2 linked regions of the Tsuneonella mangrovi genome follow. The protein of the gene in region 2 interacts with the protein of the main gene of each other region in a pairwise test. Links are inferred from orthologs where the notes say so. Each region holds a gene or a part of one and is shown on either strand. Other genes may lie near its edges. The genes, in order: dnaA and CJO11_RS04845.

The links.
Region 1: the proteins of CJO11_RS04845 (region 2) and dnaA interact in binary tests that used the Escherichia coli proteins (3 or more experiments, as listed by UniProt). The link is inferred for Tsuneonella mangrovi from one-to-one orthologs.

The regions. Positions count from the first base shown.
Region 1 is NZ_CP022889.1:635,984-642,341, reverse strand. Bases 3,325-6,211 are described here. They hold dnaA (chromosomal replication initiator protein DnaA), read right to left. Parts: upstream 5,557-6,211; coding sequence 4,093-5,556; downstream 3,325-4,092. Other genes in these bases: rpsT (30S ribosomal protein S20), read right to left, coding at 5,990-6,211; CJO11_RS03070 (DUF983 domain-containing protein), read right to left, coding at 3,629-4,069; CJO11_RS03075 (HesA/MoeB/ThiF family protein), read right to left, coding at 3,325-3,632. Also shown: CJO11_RS03090 (proline iminopeptidase-family hydrolase), read right to left, coding at 1-151; CJO11_RS03085 (NAD-dependent deacylase), read left to right, coding at 541-1,242; CJO11_RS03080 (APC family permease), read right to left, coding at 1,507-2,793; more of CJO11_RS03075, read right to left, coding at 2,862-3,324; more of rpsT, read right to left, coding at 6,212-6,250. UniProt on the Escherichia coli protein: Plays an essential in the initiation and regulation of chromosomal replication. Binds in an ATP-dependent fashion to the origin of replication (oriC) to initiate formation of the DNA replication initiation complex once per cell cycle.
Region 2 is NZ_CP022889.1:961,403-967,805, reverse strand. What follows is about bases 280-3,211. They hold CJO11_RS04845 (replicative DNA helicase), read right to left. Parts: upstream 2,540-3,211; coding sequence 1,019-2,539; downstream 280-1,018. Other genes in these bases: CJO11_RS04835 (glycoside hydrolase family 25 protein), read left to right, coding at 3,199-3,211; CJO11_RS04840 (UPF0262 family protein), read left to right, coding at 2,682-3,176; CJO11_RS04850 (phospholipase D-like domain-containing protein), read left to right, coding at 280-1,003. Outside these bases: more of CJO11_RS04850, read left to right, coding at 1-279; more of CJO11_RS04835, read left to right, coding at 3,212-3,900; CJO11_RS04830 (cytidine deaminase), read left to right, coding at 3,923-4,339; yghU (glutathione-dependent disulfide-bond oxidoreductase), read right to left, coding at 4,358-5,224; CJO11_RS04820 (NAD(+) synthase), read left to right, coding at 5,393-6,403. UniProt on the Escherichia coli protein: The main replicative DNA helicase, it participates in initiation and elongation during chromosome replication. Travels ahead of the DNA replisome, separating dsDNA into templates for DNA synthesis.

The sequences.
Region 1 (6,358 bases), 330 kb from region 2 along the record:
CCATCCGCTCGCCGCCCGACCACGCATCGGGCCGGCCGGTGTTGTCGAGGTAGGTGCTGAGCGGTTCGGCGGGGGCGAGCGGAGGCGCGGTATCCTGCGCCGTTGCCGCCGAGGCCAAGGCCGCCGCTGCGATCATCGCGAATATCTTCATGCCCATGTCCTCGCCCCTCCACCAAGCGCGTCAGAAGGACGAGCGGTATCACTTCAAAGAATTGAGACCAAGGTGGAACACGCTCTTTTGCCGGACCGCTTGCATGGGCTAGGCCGCGTGGACAGATTCCTCACGGTCACGGCCGGAGGCGAAAAGCGTCAATTCCAGGAGTGAGGACAAAGGACATGCTGGCATATTCGAGGACGAACGACGCAGAATTGGCGCTTTTCGGCCCGGCCCCTACGGGGTTCGGCCCATTTGGCCGCCTGTTTCGTTGCAAAACCTCGCCAGAGGCCCACTCTGACTTCGGTCTTACGCCTCTCAAGCAGCCAAATGGGTCTCGAACCGTGGTTCGTGCGGAATCTGTCCACGCGGCCTAGGATCGAGCCATGCCAGACATTCGCAATATCGTGATCCTGACCGGTGCCGGGATCAGTGCAGAAAGCGGAATAGACACCTTTCGCGGCGGCGGGGGCCTGTGGGAGCAGCACCGGGTCGAGGATGTCGCGACGCCCGAGGCGTTCGAGCGCGATCCCAACCTCGTGCTGCGGTTCTACGACATGCGTCGCGCGGCGATCCAGGAGAAGCTGCCCAACCCGGCGCACGATGCGCTCGCTCGGCTCGATCGTGCGTGGAATGGCGACCTGCTGATCGTGACGCAGAACGTCGACGACTTGCATGAGAGGGCCGGCGCCAGCCGGGTGCTGCACATGCACGGCGAACACCTCAATGCGTGGTGCACCTATTGCGACGAGCGCAGCCGCTGGACCGGTCCGCTTGCCGACCGCCCGCCATGCCCGCGCTGCGGTGCGCGCGCGCTTAGGCCCGACGTCGTGTGGTTCGGCGAGATGCCTTACCGGATGGAGGAGATCTACGCGGCGATGCGCACCGCGCACCTGTTCGTGTCGATCGGCACCAGCGGGGCGGTCTATCCCGCGGCGGGCTTCGTGCGCGATGCCAGGAGCCTTGGTGCGCAGACGCTCGAACTCAACCTCGAGCGCAGCCAGGGCAGCAGCTGGTTCGACGAGACGCGGCTTGGCTCGGCGAGCGAAGTCGTGCCGGCGTGGGTCGAGGAAGTATTGGCGGGTTAGGCCGCGTGGACAAATTCCTCACGGTCACGGCCGGAGTCGAAAAGCGTCAGTTCAAGGAGTGAGGACGAAGGATATGCTGGCATATTCGAGGAAGAACGACGCAGAAATGGCGCTTTTCGGCCCGGCCCCTGCGGGGTTCGGCCCATTTGGCCGCCTGCTTCGTTGCAAAACCTTGCAAGAGGCCCACTCTGACTTCGGTTTTGCGCCTCGCAAGCAGCCAAATGGGTCTCGAACCGTGGCTCGTGCGGAGTTTGTCCACGCGGCCTAGGCCGGCGCGGTCCCGCGCGCCGTCGTGCGTCCGCCGATCAGGAAGTGCAAAGGAACTGCAACGGCCATCAGCAGCATCCCAAGCCCGCCAGCCTGCCAGCCGGTTCCGTAGAGCATCCAGACGCAGAAACCCAAACCGATGAAGGCGTGGACGGGCTTCGAACGGGCCGCGATTGCGGCGATGCAAATTCCGCCATAGAACACGATTGCCGACGCATTTGTCAGGCGCAGCATGAAATCCAGTACCCGTTCGCCAAGGCCCGTCACGCTGCCGAGGATGAGCGCGATCGAGAGAATGCTGCCCAACAGCAAAGGCCGGTCAGCGACATCGCGTGAATTGGTAGGTGCCATCCAGCCGGGTATTTGCCCGTCCCTTGCAAGGCCAAGCGGAATTTCGCCGGTTACCAACACCATACCGTTGAGGCAGCCTATGGCGGAAATGGCCGCGAACAGCGCGACTGCGTCGCCGGCACCGGTGCCAACGAACTTGGCAACAAAGTCTGCGATGGGGGCGTTGCTGTGCTGTAGTTCTGTCGTCGGAACTGCATATACGATGGTGGTGCTGACGACCCAATAGATTGCAAGCACCGCCAATACGCCAATTACCGTTGCGCGCGCGACATTGCGCGCGGGATCGCGAACCCGCTCTGCCACCAGGCCGGCGGTCTCGAAGCCCACCATTGCGTAGAACGTGATCGCAAGGGTTGGGGTCAGAAGAGCCAGCGAAAAGGACGGGACGTGGGTTGCAGAGAAGGTTTGCGGCGACGAGGTTCCCAGCCACGCTGCAACGCCTATCACGACCGCAAGCGGTATGACCTTGAGCAGGGTTGTTACAACCTGCAGGTTCCCGGCTGTGCCTGCCCCGCGCAGGTTTGCAGCTGAAACGATCGCGATGATTGCAGTGGCGAGGATCGCGTTAGCCCACGTGCCCTGCGGGGCGGCGGGAAAAAGGTGCAGCAGGTATGCCGCGCCCGTGATGGCGACGATAGACATGCTGGTCCAAACCGATGTCCAATAGGCCCAGGCGATCAGCCGGGCAGGCATCAGTCCAAGGATATCTCCGCAAATCGCGAGAGTGCTCGGTTCATCGGGCCGACTGGCGGCGAACGCGGATATGACCAGTGCTATCGTGATGGCGCCCGCCCCGGCGATGATCCAGCTCACCGTGCCGGTGGTGCCGTAAGGCGCGAGGGCTGCGGGAAGCACGAATATCCCCGCGCCGATCATGGTGCCGACTACGACAGCGGTCGCAGTCCAGATGCCGAATGGCCGGGATTGTTCCATCAGTCGATGCCCCCTGTCGGGACCGAAGCACTAAATCCCAGGAGCGGCAAACGAATTCGTCGCCCGGCCTAGGCGCTATGGCAGCCCTTGCACTGCGGATCCTTGGGCACAGTCATCGTCCGCATGCCCGGTTGAAGTCCGTCGAGCAGGTGCAATTTGCCCCACTGCGGATCGCCAATCCCGCCGGTCGGGGCGAGGAGGATGCGCACCGCCTGCATCGCCGCAAACGTGCCGACCCATCCGGCCATCGCGCCCAGCATCCCCTCGTCGGCGCAGGTGTCGCAGTCTTCCGCGTCGAACGCGTCGCCGACAAAGCAGCGGTAACAGGCATGGTCCGCCAGGTGCCCCGCGAACGCACCGACCTGGCCCTGGAACCGCCCGACAGCGGCGCTGAGCAGCGGAACGCCCGCTGCAACGCACGCATCCGATACTGCGAGGCGGGTGGCAAAGTTGTCGGTTCCGTCGAGCACGAGATCGGCCCCTGCCACGATCTGCGGTGCGCGCGCGGCATCGATCCGGCGATCGTCGAGTTCAACCGCGATCTTCGGATCGAAATTGGCCAGCCAGCGGCGCGCGGAAACGGCTTTGCCGTGGCCGATGTCGCGCTCCGAATAGATCGTCTGGCGTTGGAGGTTGCTGGCGTCGACGGTGTCGTCGTCAACCAGCGCCAACTTCCCGATGCCGGCTCCGGCGAGGTATTGCAGCGCCGGGCTGCCGATCCCGCCGAGGCCTACGAGCATGACATGCGCCTGCGCCAGCGCGACCTGCCCCGCGCCGCCGATTTGCGGCAGCACGATATGGCGTGCGAACCGCGGCAGGCGTTCGGGCGAAATACTCATTGGGTATCGGGGAGGGCAGGCGTGGCCTCGGCGGGGCGCTCACGCTTGAAACCGAACATCCCCAGCCACCATTGCAACGCGATCACTGCGCCCTTGATCGGCTGCAGCCCGCCGATCACCATTCCGGTCGCGAGCGGGAAGATGATCGCCGCCGCCGCCCACAGCGACAGGTCGAGGTCCGCGAACAGGAAGATGATCAGCGGGGCGAGCAGGTGGCCGGTGAGCAGGATCGAGATGTACGCCGGGACATCGTCCGCCCGTGCATGGGTCCAGTCCTGACCGCAGGTGCGGCAGCGCTCGACCGGCTTGAGCCACTTGCCGAACAGCTCGCCGCCGCCGCAACGCGGGCAGCGGCAGCGGACGCCGCGCTTGGCAGCTTGCCAGAACGTTGCCGGGAGATTGACGGGGAGCGCGTGGAAATGGTCTGACGGGGACATGAAGCCCCCATAGCGCAATGCGCTCAGCTTTCCAGCTGTCGCAGCAGGCTGCGCACGTCGCCGTCCATGTCGGCATCGCGCTGGCGCAGGTCCTCGATCAGCCGCACCGCGTGGATTACCGTCGAATGGTCGCGCCCGCCGAACTTACGCCCGATTTCAGGGTAGGAGCGGGGCGTAAGCACCTTCGAGAGGTACATTGCCACCTGGCGCGGGCGAACAACGGCGCGCGCGCGGCGCTTGCTGGCCATCTCGGCACGGTCGATACGGTAGAACTGGCACACCGTGCGCTGGATCTCGTCGATCGTGATCCGGCGGCGGTTGGCCGAAAGGATATCGGTCAGCTGCTCTTCGGCGAGCTGGAGCGAGACCTCTTGCCCGGTCAGCTGGGCGTAGGCGATCAGCTTGTTGAGGCCGCCGACCAACTCGCGCACATTGCGGGTGATCGTGCGGGCGAGAAAGTCGATCACATCGGCGGGAACGTCGAGCGGTGCGAAGCGGGTGAGCTTCGATTCGAGGATCTTGCGGCGCAGCTCCATGTCGGCCGCTTGGATATCGGCAACGAGGCCCATCGACAGGCGGCTGAGCAGACGCGGCTCGACCCCGTCGAGCGCCTGAGGCGCGCGGTCGGCGGCAAACACCAGCCGCTTGCCTTCGGCCAGCAGCGCATCGATCGTGTAGAGCAGCTCTTCTTGTGCGCTCGCCTTTCCGATGATGAACTGGATGTCGTCGACCAGCAGCAAGTCGAAGCTGCGCAGGCGCGCCTTGAATTCGATCGTCTGGTTCGATTTCAGCGCCTGGACGAATTCGACCATGAACCGCTCTGCGCTGCAGTAGAAAATCCGCGCGCGGGGGTGGGCCGAAAGATACGCGTGACCGATCGCGTGGAGCAGGTGGGTCTTGCCCTGGCCGGTTGCGGCCTTGAGGTAGAGCGGCGAAAACTGCGGTTGTTCGGTTGCGGCCATCCGCTGCGCGGCGTTGCAGGCCAGCACGTTGGCTTCGCCGGTGATGAATGCGGCAAAGGTCAGCGATGGATCCAGACCGACCGACGAAGTGAACCCGCGATCGCCGATCGAGCTGGCCGAAACCGCGATCATGCTGGTGTCGCCGCCATCGTTCGCCGCGCGGCCATTGCCGAAATTGAGTTCGGGCAGCTTGCGGCGGCCAGGGTGGACCATGATCTTGACGTGGCGGACTTCACCGCGCGCGATCTTCCACGCCAGGCTCAGCCGGTCGTGGAACCGGTCGTTGACCCAGTTGGCAGAAAACTCGGTCGGCAGGTAGAGATTGAGTGTGCCGCTGTCCTTGTCGATCCCGCCGACCTGGATCGGCTTGATCCACTGGCTGTGAAGCTGGTGGCCAAGATCTTTTCGGAGGCCCTGGCTGATGTCTGCCCAATCGGCTGCCAGGTTTACTGCCTCCAGATCTTCCATATTGCCCTCACCGCCCTTGCGCCGCGTCGACCCCACGCCGCTGTTCATATCAGTCATCGATGCCAGTCCCCGTCCCCGAAATCCGGCATTCGCCGATCCTGTCTGTTTGCCCCGTCGCTGGACAAAACTTCGGCGTGCCTCAAAACCCCCCGGTTAAGGCTCAAACGTCGTGTCCAGTGATGTTAGAATCAGCGCTGTCCTGCTGCTGACCGGGCATTCAATTGAACAGCGCGGCGCGGCTTGCAAGGGGCAGGGTGCAAAAAAAATGAAATAAAACCTGTTGACTCGCCGAAACCCCAGCAATTGCATATAAAGCATTGAAAAATAACTACGTTGCAGTGCAAGGCTTGCGAATCGGCAGAATCCCTAGGTTTTTTGCAGTTCGGTTACAGTTGCTCTCGCAGGTGCAACAAAAACGCCGGCGCAATTGCACCGGCGTTATCGTGTTCGGATGATGATCAAGCGGCCCCGAGATGGGGCGACTCGCGACTCAGAGCGAAGCGACTCGCTTGCTGAGCCGGCTCATCTTGCGGGCAGCCGTGTTCTTGTGGACCACGCCGCGAGCAACGCCGCGCATCAATTCCGGCTGCGCTTCCTTGAGTGCCTCGGCAGCGGCCGTCTTGTCACCACCGGCAATTGCGGTTTCGACCTTCTTGATGAAGCTGCGGATGCGGCTCATGCGGGCGGTGTTGACTTCCGCGCGACGGTCGTTGCGGCGGATGCGCTTCTTGGCTTGCGGCGTGTTGGCCATGTCTGTCCTTACTGCTGGCCGCCCGTCAGGCAAGCGGCCGAAAACCTGTGTGTCGAATGTTGCTAACGGCGGGTATCCGCCGGAAAGCGGCGCCCCTAGCGGGAAGGG
Region 2 (6,403 bases):
GAAGGATGCTTCGGGGCAGGCGGTACGCGACGCATTGGTCGCAGCGGCGCGGCGCGGGGTCGACGTGCAGCTGATCGTCGACGGATTCGGCGCGGACGCCGGCCCGCGCTTCTTCGCACCACTGGTGGAGGCAGGTGGGCGGTTCTTCGAGTTTTCGCCGCGATGGGGCCAGCGCTACCTTATCCGCAACCACCAGAAGATCGCAATCGCCGACGGGCGGGAAGCCATGCTCGGCGGGTTCAATATCGAAGACGACTATTTCGCGTCGGCCGCCGATGACGGGTGGAACGACCTTGGAGTGACTGTGCGCGGCCCGGTCGTCGCCGACCTTTCGCGCTGGTTCGGCGAGCTGAAAAAATGGGTCGCCAGCCCGAGCGGAAACTGGCTCGCCATCCGTCGCATGGTGCGTGAGTGGCAGCCCGGGTCCGGCGCGGTCAGCGTGGTGATCGGTGGACCCACGCGCATGCTGTCCACCTGGGCCCGCCATGTCGCGCGCGACATGGTTGAAGCGGATCGTCTCGACATGGTGATGGCCTATTTCTCGCCGCCTTACTGGCTGATGCGGCGGATCGGGCACGTCGCCCGTCGCGGCGAAGTGCGACTGGTGCTGGCCGGCAAGAGCGACAACGGCGCGACCATCGGTGCAGCCAGATCGCTCTACAACTACCTGCTCAAGCGGCGCGCGCGGATCTGGGAATTCACAGCGTGCAAGCTGCACGAAAAGCTGATCGTGGTCGGCGATGTGACCTATGTCGGGAGTGCCAATTTCGACATGCGCAGTCTCTATCTCAATCTCGAGATCATGCTGCGGATCGAGGATCCCGCCCTGGCCGAGCGGATGCGCGAGCATATCGCATTCCACCGCTCCGGTTCGGAAGAAATCACGCCATCGCTCCATAAACGCCGGGCCAATGTGTTCAGCCGCGTGCGCTGGTGGCTGGCGTGGTTCCTCGTGACCGTAGTCGATTACACGGTTACCCGGCGGCTCGACCTGGGGGAATAGCAGGGCAAATACCGATCAGTCGTAGCCGTAGCGCCGATCGTCCTGCGCAAGGTCGGAGAACTTGGTATACTTCGCCTCGAACTTCAGGCGGACCTTGCCGGTCGCGCCGTGACGTTGCTTGGCGACGATCAGTTCGGCAATCCCGTGCACCCGTTCCATTTCGCTTGCCCATGATGCGTGGGCATCGTGGACGCTGGCATCGTCTTCGGCCTGCGGGACCTTGGGTTCTTTCGCGGCGATGTAATAGTCCTCGCGGAAGACGAACCATACCATGTCAGCGTCCTGCTCGATCGAGCCGGATTCGCGCAGGTCGGACAGCATCGGGCGCTTGTCGTCGCGCTGTTCGACCGCGCGGCTGAGCTGCGACAGCGCTACCACAGGTACCTCGAGCTCTTTCGCCAGCGTCTTGAGGCCGCGGCTGATTTCCGAAATCTCGTTCACCCGGTTGTCGTTTGCGCGACCCGATCCTTGCAGCAATTGCAGGTAGTCGACCACGATCAGACCGATGTCGTGGCGTCGCTTCAAGCGGCGGGCGCGGGTGCGCAGCGCGGCGATCGACAGCGCCGGGGTGTCGTCGATGTAGAGCGGCAGGTCGGCGAGCTTCTGGCTGGCGAAGCTGAGTTGCTGGAACTCGTCGCGGCTCAGCTTGCCCATGCGCAGCGCTTCGCTGGAAATCTCCGCGACTTCTGCAAGGATGCGGGTAGCGAGCTGGTCTGCGCTCATTTCGAGGCTGAAAAAGGCGACGCCCGCGCCGACCGAGGCCTTCTCGTCTATCCCGTCCGACCGGTCGCGCAGCAGGCGGCTGGCGCAGTTGAACGCGATGTTGGTTGCCAGCGAGGTCTTGCCCATGCCCGGGCGCCCGGCGAGGATCACCAGGTCGGAATCGTGCAGGCCGCCGATCTTGTCGTTGATCGAGGTAAAGCCGGTGGTCTTGCCGGCGATGTGGCCGCCCGAGCTGATCGCCTTTTCGATCTGCCCCAGCGCCTTGGTGGTCGCCTGGCCAAAGCTTGATGCCTCGTTCTGGCTCGATGCGCCTTCGGCCACCTGGAACAGCGCGGCCTCCGCGTTCTCGATCTGCTCGAGCGGAGCGACCGATTCGCTGGTATCGAGCGCGCCTTCCACGAGGTTGCGACCGACCGTCACCAGTTCGCGCAGCAACGCGAGGTCGTAGATCTGTTCGGCCAGTTCGCGCGGGGCGAGCAGCCCCTGCCCGTCGGCGGTCAGGCGCGCGAGATAGGTGATCCCGCCGAGTTCCTTGAGCGCTTCGTCGGCCTCGAAATAGGGCTTGAGCGTCACCGGCGTGACCACTGCATTGCGATCGAGCAGCGCGACGATACGTTCGAACACGCGCTGGTGGACGGGTTCGAAGAAATGGGATGCGTGGAGCGGGGTCGCCAGCTCTTCCAGCACGCGGTTGTCGATCAGGATTGCCCCGAGAAAGGCCGCCTCGGCCTCGATATTGGCAGGCAACGCGCGAATCGCCGGGCTGGTGGCGGCGGTGTGGTCTGGGCGCGTGAGCAGGTTCTGGTCGGGCATGTCGGTCTATTGCGCACGCCCGTTGAGTCTTGGCAAGTGTGGTGCCGTCCGAGCCGGGTGTTCACGTCTGTGGATAGCGGGGATGAACGCGGTTAGGCCTTGCCGCAGCCTGTGCAGGTCTGCGAAAGGCTGGGCTGCGACAATGTCCGAATTCAAGCCCTCCTGGCGTATCGCCCACATCTCGCTCGACGAGGACACGATCCTGTGGCGCAACGCCGATGTCGAGCAGGAACGGCGGGTCGCGATCTACGACCTGATCGAGGAAAACGCGTTCAAGCCCATCCGTTCGGTGGAGGCGGGGCACGACGGGCCATACAACCTGGCACTGTCGGTGCCCGACGGGAGGCTGGCGATGGCGATCGCAACGGAAGCTGGCGAGCCGCTCGAGACGCTGGTGCTCGGCCTTGCACGGTTTCGCCGCCCGATCCGCGAGTATTTCGCGATCTGCGACAGTTATTACCAGGCAATCCGCAAGGCGACCGCGCAGGAAATCGAGACCATCGACATGGCGCGCCGGGCGATCCACAACGATGCCGCAGAGCTGTTGATCGAACGGCTGGAGGGCAAGGTCGAGACCGACCATGCGACCGCGCGGAGGCTGTTCACGCTGATCTGCGTGCTCCATATCAAGGGCTGAGCAAGAACAGGGATCGCGAATCGTGGCACGCAGGAAGAAAGGCTTTGGCTGGCGTGGACGCCTTGCCGGGGCAGTGCTGCTTGCCGGGCTGATCGGGGCTGGCTGGTTGTGGTGGCAGTTGCTCCACTGGACTCCGTCGACCGCCGACTATCCGGAGCAGGGCGCAGAGATCGGTGCGTCGGACGGCGCGGTAAAGTTCCGCACCTTGCGGGCGCTGGGAGCCGAATTCGTTTATCTCGACGCCAGCAGCGGCGCGAACCGGACCGACGCCAGGTTTGCTTCCAACATCGATGCTGCACAGGCTGCCGGACTCAAGGTCGGGGCGGTGCACGATTTCGACCCGTGCCTGACTGCCGATCCGCAATCGGCCAACTTCGTCACGATCGTTCCGCGCGAACCGCGGCTGCTGCCGCCGGTGATTGCGCTCGACCGCACGGCCGACAAGTGCCCTAAGAAGGTGCGCGATGCGGCAGTCGAGAGCGAACTGATGACGCTCATCAACCAGATCGAAGCGCACGCCGGCAAGCGCGCGATCCTCAAAGTCTCGCGCAGATTCGAGGATCGCTATCACCTCGCCGGAAGGCTCGATCGCAGCCTGTGGGTCGTCGGCACGCGGTTCCAGCCGACATACGCCGGGCGTCCCTGGCTGCTGTGGACGGCAAACGGGCGCCTCGAAACCCCCGCTGCGGGCGAACCGATTCGCTGGGTAGTGGTGCAGCCGTGAGCAATTGGGGTAGGGAGGAGCGATGACCGACGCAGACCTGATCAACGCCGCGCGTGCCGCTGCCGAAAGTTCGTATTCACCGTATTCGCAATACGCGGTGGGGTCGGCGCTGCTGTTTGCCGACGGCTCGGTGGTGACCGGGACCAACATCGAGAACGCCAGCTATGGCCTTGCGCTGTGTGCGGAAACCGTCGCGGTTGCCAAGGCAATGGACGGCGGGGTGCGCGGCGGCCTGGTCAAGGTTGTGGTCGTCGGGCCTCACGAACGTGGAGGGGGTGCGCCGATCACGCCATGTGGGCGTTGCCGCCAGGTGCTCAACGAGCTCGCCCAGCTCGGTGGGACCGATCCGGAAGTGCTGTGCGTCGCGCCGGATGAGGTGCGCACTGTTCGGCTGAGCGCGCTGCTGCCGCACGCATTCGGGCCGGGAAGCCTCGACTGAGGCGGCAGGCGCCCGCGATCAGCTCTTTCGGGGTTTGACTGCCAGAACTTCCGGGTCGAGTGCATCGAAGTCGGCGGCAGAGTGGCGTTCGGGCATAACCGCGCGGTTGACGAGCCTGCCGCGCCGCACCGCCGGGCGTGCATCGATCTCGTCGACCCAGCGAGCAAGGTTCTTGTATTCGTGAACCGACAGGAAGGTGCCCGAATCGTTGTAGGCCTCGCCGCGCGAGAGGATGCCGAGCCACGGGTAGCTGGCGACGTCCGCGATCGTGTATTTGTCTCCTGCAAGGAAGCGGGTCTCGGCAAGCCGCAGGTCAGCAACCGCGAGGATGCGCTTGGTCTCCATCGTGTAGCGGTTGATCGCGTATTCGTACTTCTCGGGCGCGTAGGCATAGAAGTGCCCGAACCCGCCGCCAATGAACGGGGCCGTTCCCATCTGCCACATCAGCCAGCTGAGAACTTCCGCACGGGCCGGATTCTCGCGCGGAAGCAGGAAGTCGAACTTTTCCGCCAGGTGCAGCAGGATCGCTCCGCTCTCGAACACCCGGAACGGCGTCGCCCCACTACGATCCTCCAGCGCGGGGATCTTGCTGTTCGGGTTGAGCGCCGTGAAGCCGGACCCGAACTGGTCCTGCTCCATGATCTTTATCATCCACGCATCGTATTCCGCGCCCGGATGTCCCGCCTCGAGCAGCTCCTCGAACATGATGGTGACCTTCTGCCCGTTTGGGGTGCCGACCGAATAGAGCTGGAACGGATGCTCGCCGACCGGGAGCTCCCGTTCGAACCGGGGTCCTGCGGTCGGGCGATTTACCCCTTCGAAGCGGCCGCTGTTCGCGCCCTCCGGGGTCCAGACCTTGGGCGGGGTATAAGTGGCTTCGGCCAACGCACTTCTCCTTGATCACTGGTTGCAGGGGAGGTGGGGCGAAGGGTTCGCAAACGCAACCATTCGAGCCACGCTTCCTGCTTCGTTACCTAGAAGCGCAACTTGTCTTGTGCGATTTTCATCGGCAATCGCCTTGCCATGAGTATCCAAAAAGGATACTAAAACGTAATGCACGAAGCCGGACGGAAATTGCGCGAATGGCGCGAGAATCGCGATCCTCCGCTCACTGCGGGGGAATTCGGGCGCTTGTTCGGCTTGCCGAAGCCGTGGCCCAGCCGCACCGTATATGGCTGGGAAACCAAGGGCAAGATCCCGCGCGCGGCAATCCAACGTCGGCTTGCAGAGCTGGGCATCGCCGATCCGGCCGATTGGCTGGTGCCGGCGAGAAATCAGAGGAGTATTCACAAAGGCGGACCTGCAACCAAGGGCGAAGCGCACCCGTTCTACTCGATCCACGCACACGGCCTGGTGCGCGTCGCCGCTTCGACGCCCAAGGTGCGCACCGCCGATGTCGCCTTCAATCGCGACGCAATCCTGGAGGAAGCGCGCCGTGCCCATGCCGCCCATGTCGACCTGGTGGTGTATCCCGAGCTGTGCGTCTCGTCCTACGCGATCGACGACCTGCACCTGCAGGCAGCGTTGCACGACGCGGTCGAGATGGCAGTTGGCGAGATTGTTCTTGCGAGCCGCGATTTTCGATCGCTGCTGGTGATCGGCGCGCCGCTGCGCCACAACGGGCGGCTCTACAATTGCGCCCTCGCGATCCATCGCGGGCGGTTGCTGGGCGTGGTTCCTAAGAGCTACCTGCCGAACTACCGTGAATATTACGAAAAGCGCTGGTTCGCCAACGGCCGCTCGATCAGCGGGCTCGAGATCGTGGTGAACGGGCAGAGTGTGCCATTCGGGACCGACCTGATCTTTGCCGCCAGCGACTTGCCCGTCTTCAAGCTGGGATTGGAGATTTGCGAGGATTTCTGGTCTCCGATCCCGCCGTCGACATTCGCGGCGATGGCTGGGGCAACAATTTTGGCGAACCTTTCCGCCTCGAACATCACCATCGGCAAATCCGACGAACGGCATATGCTTGCCAGCGCGCAATCGAGCCGTGCAGTCGCAGCCTATATCTATTCCGCGTCGGGGCATGGAGAGAGCACCACCGACCTCGCTTGGGACGGGCAG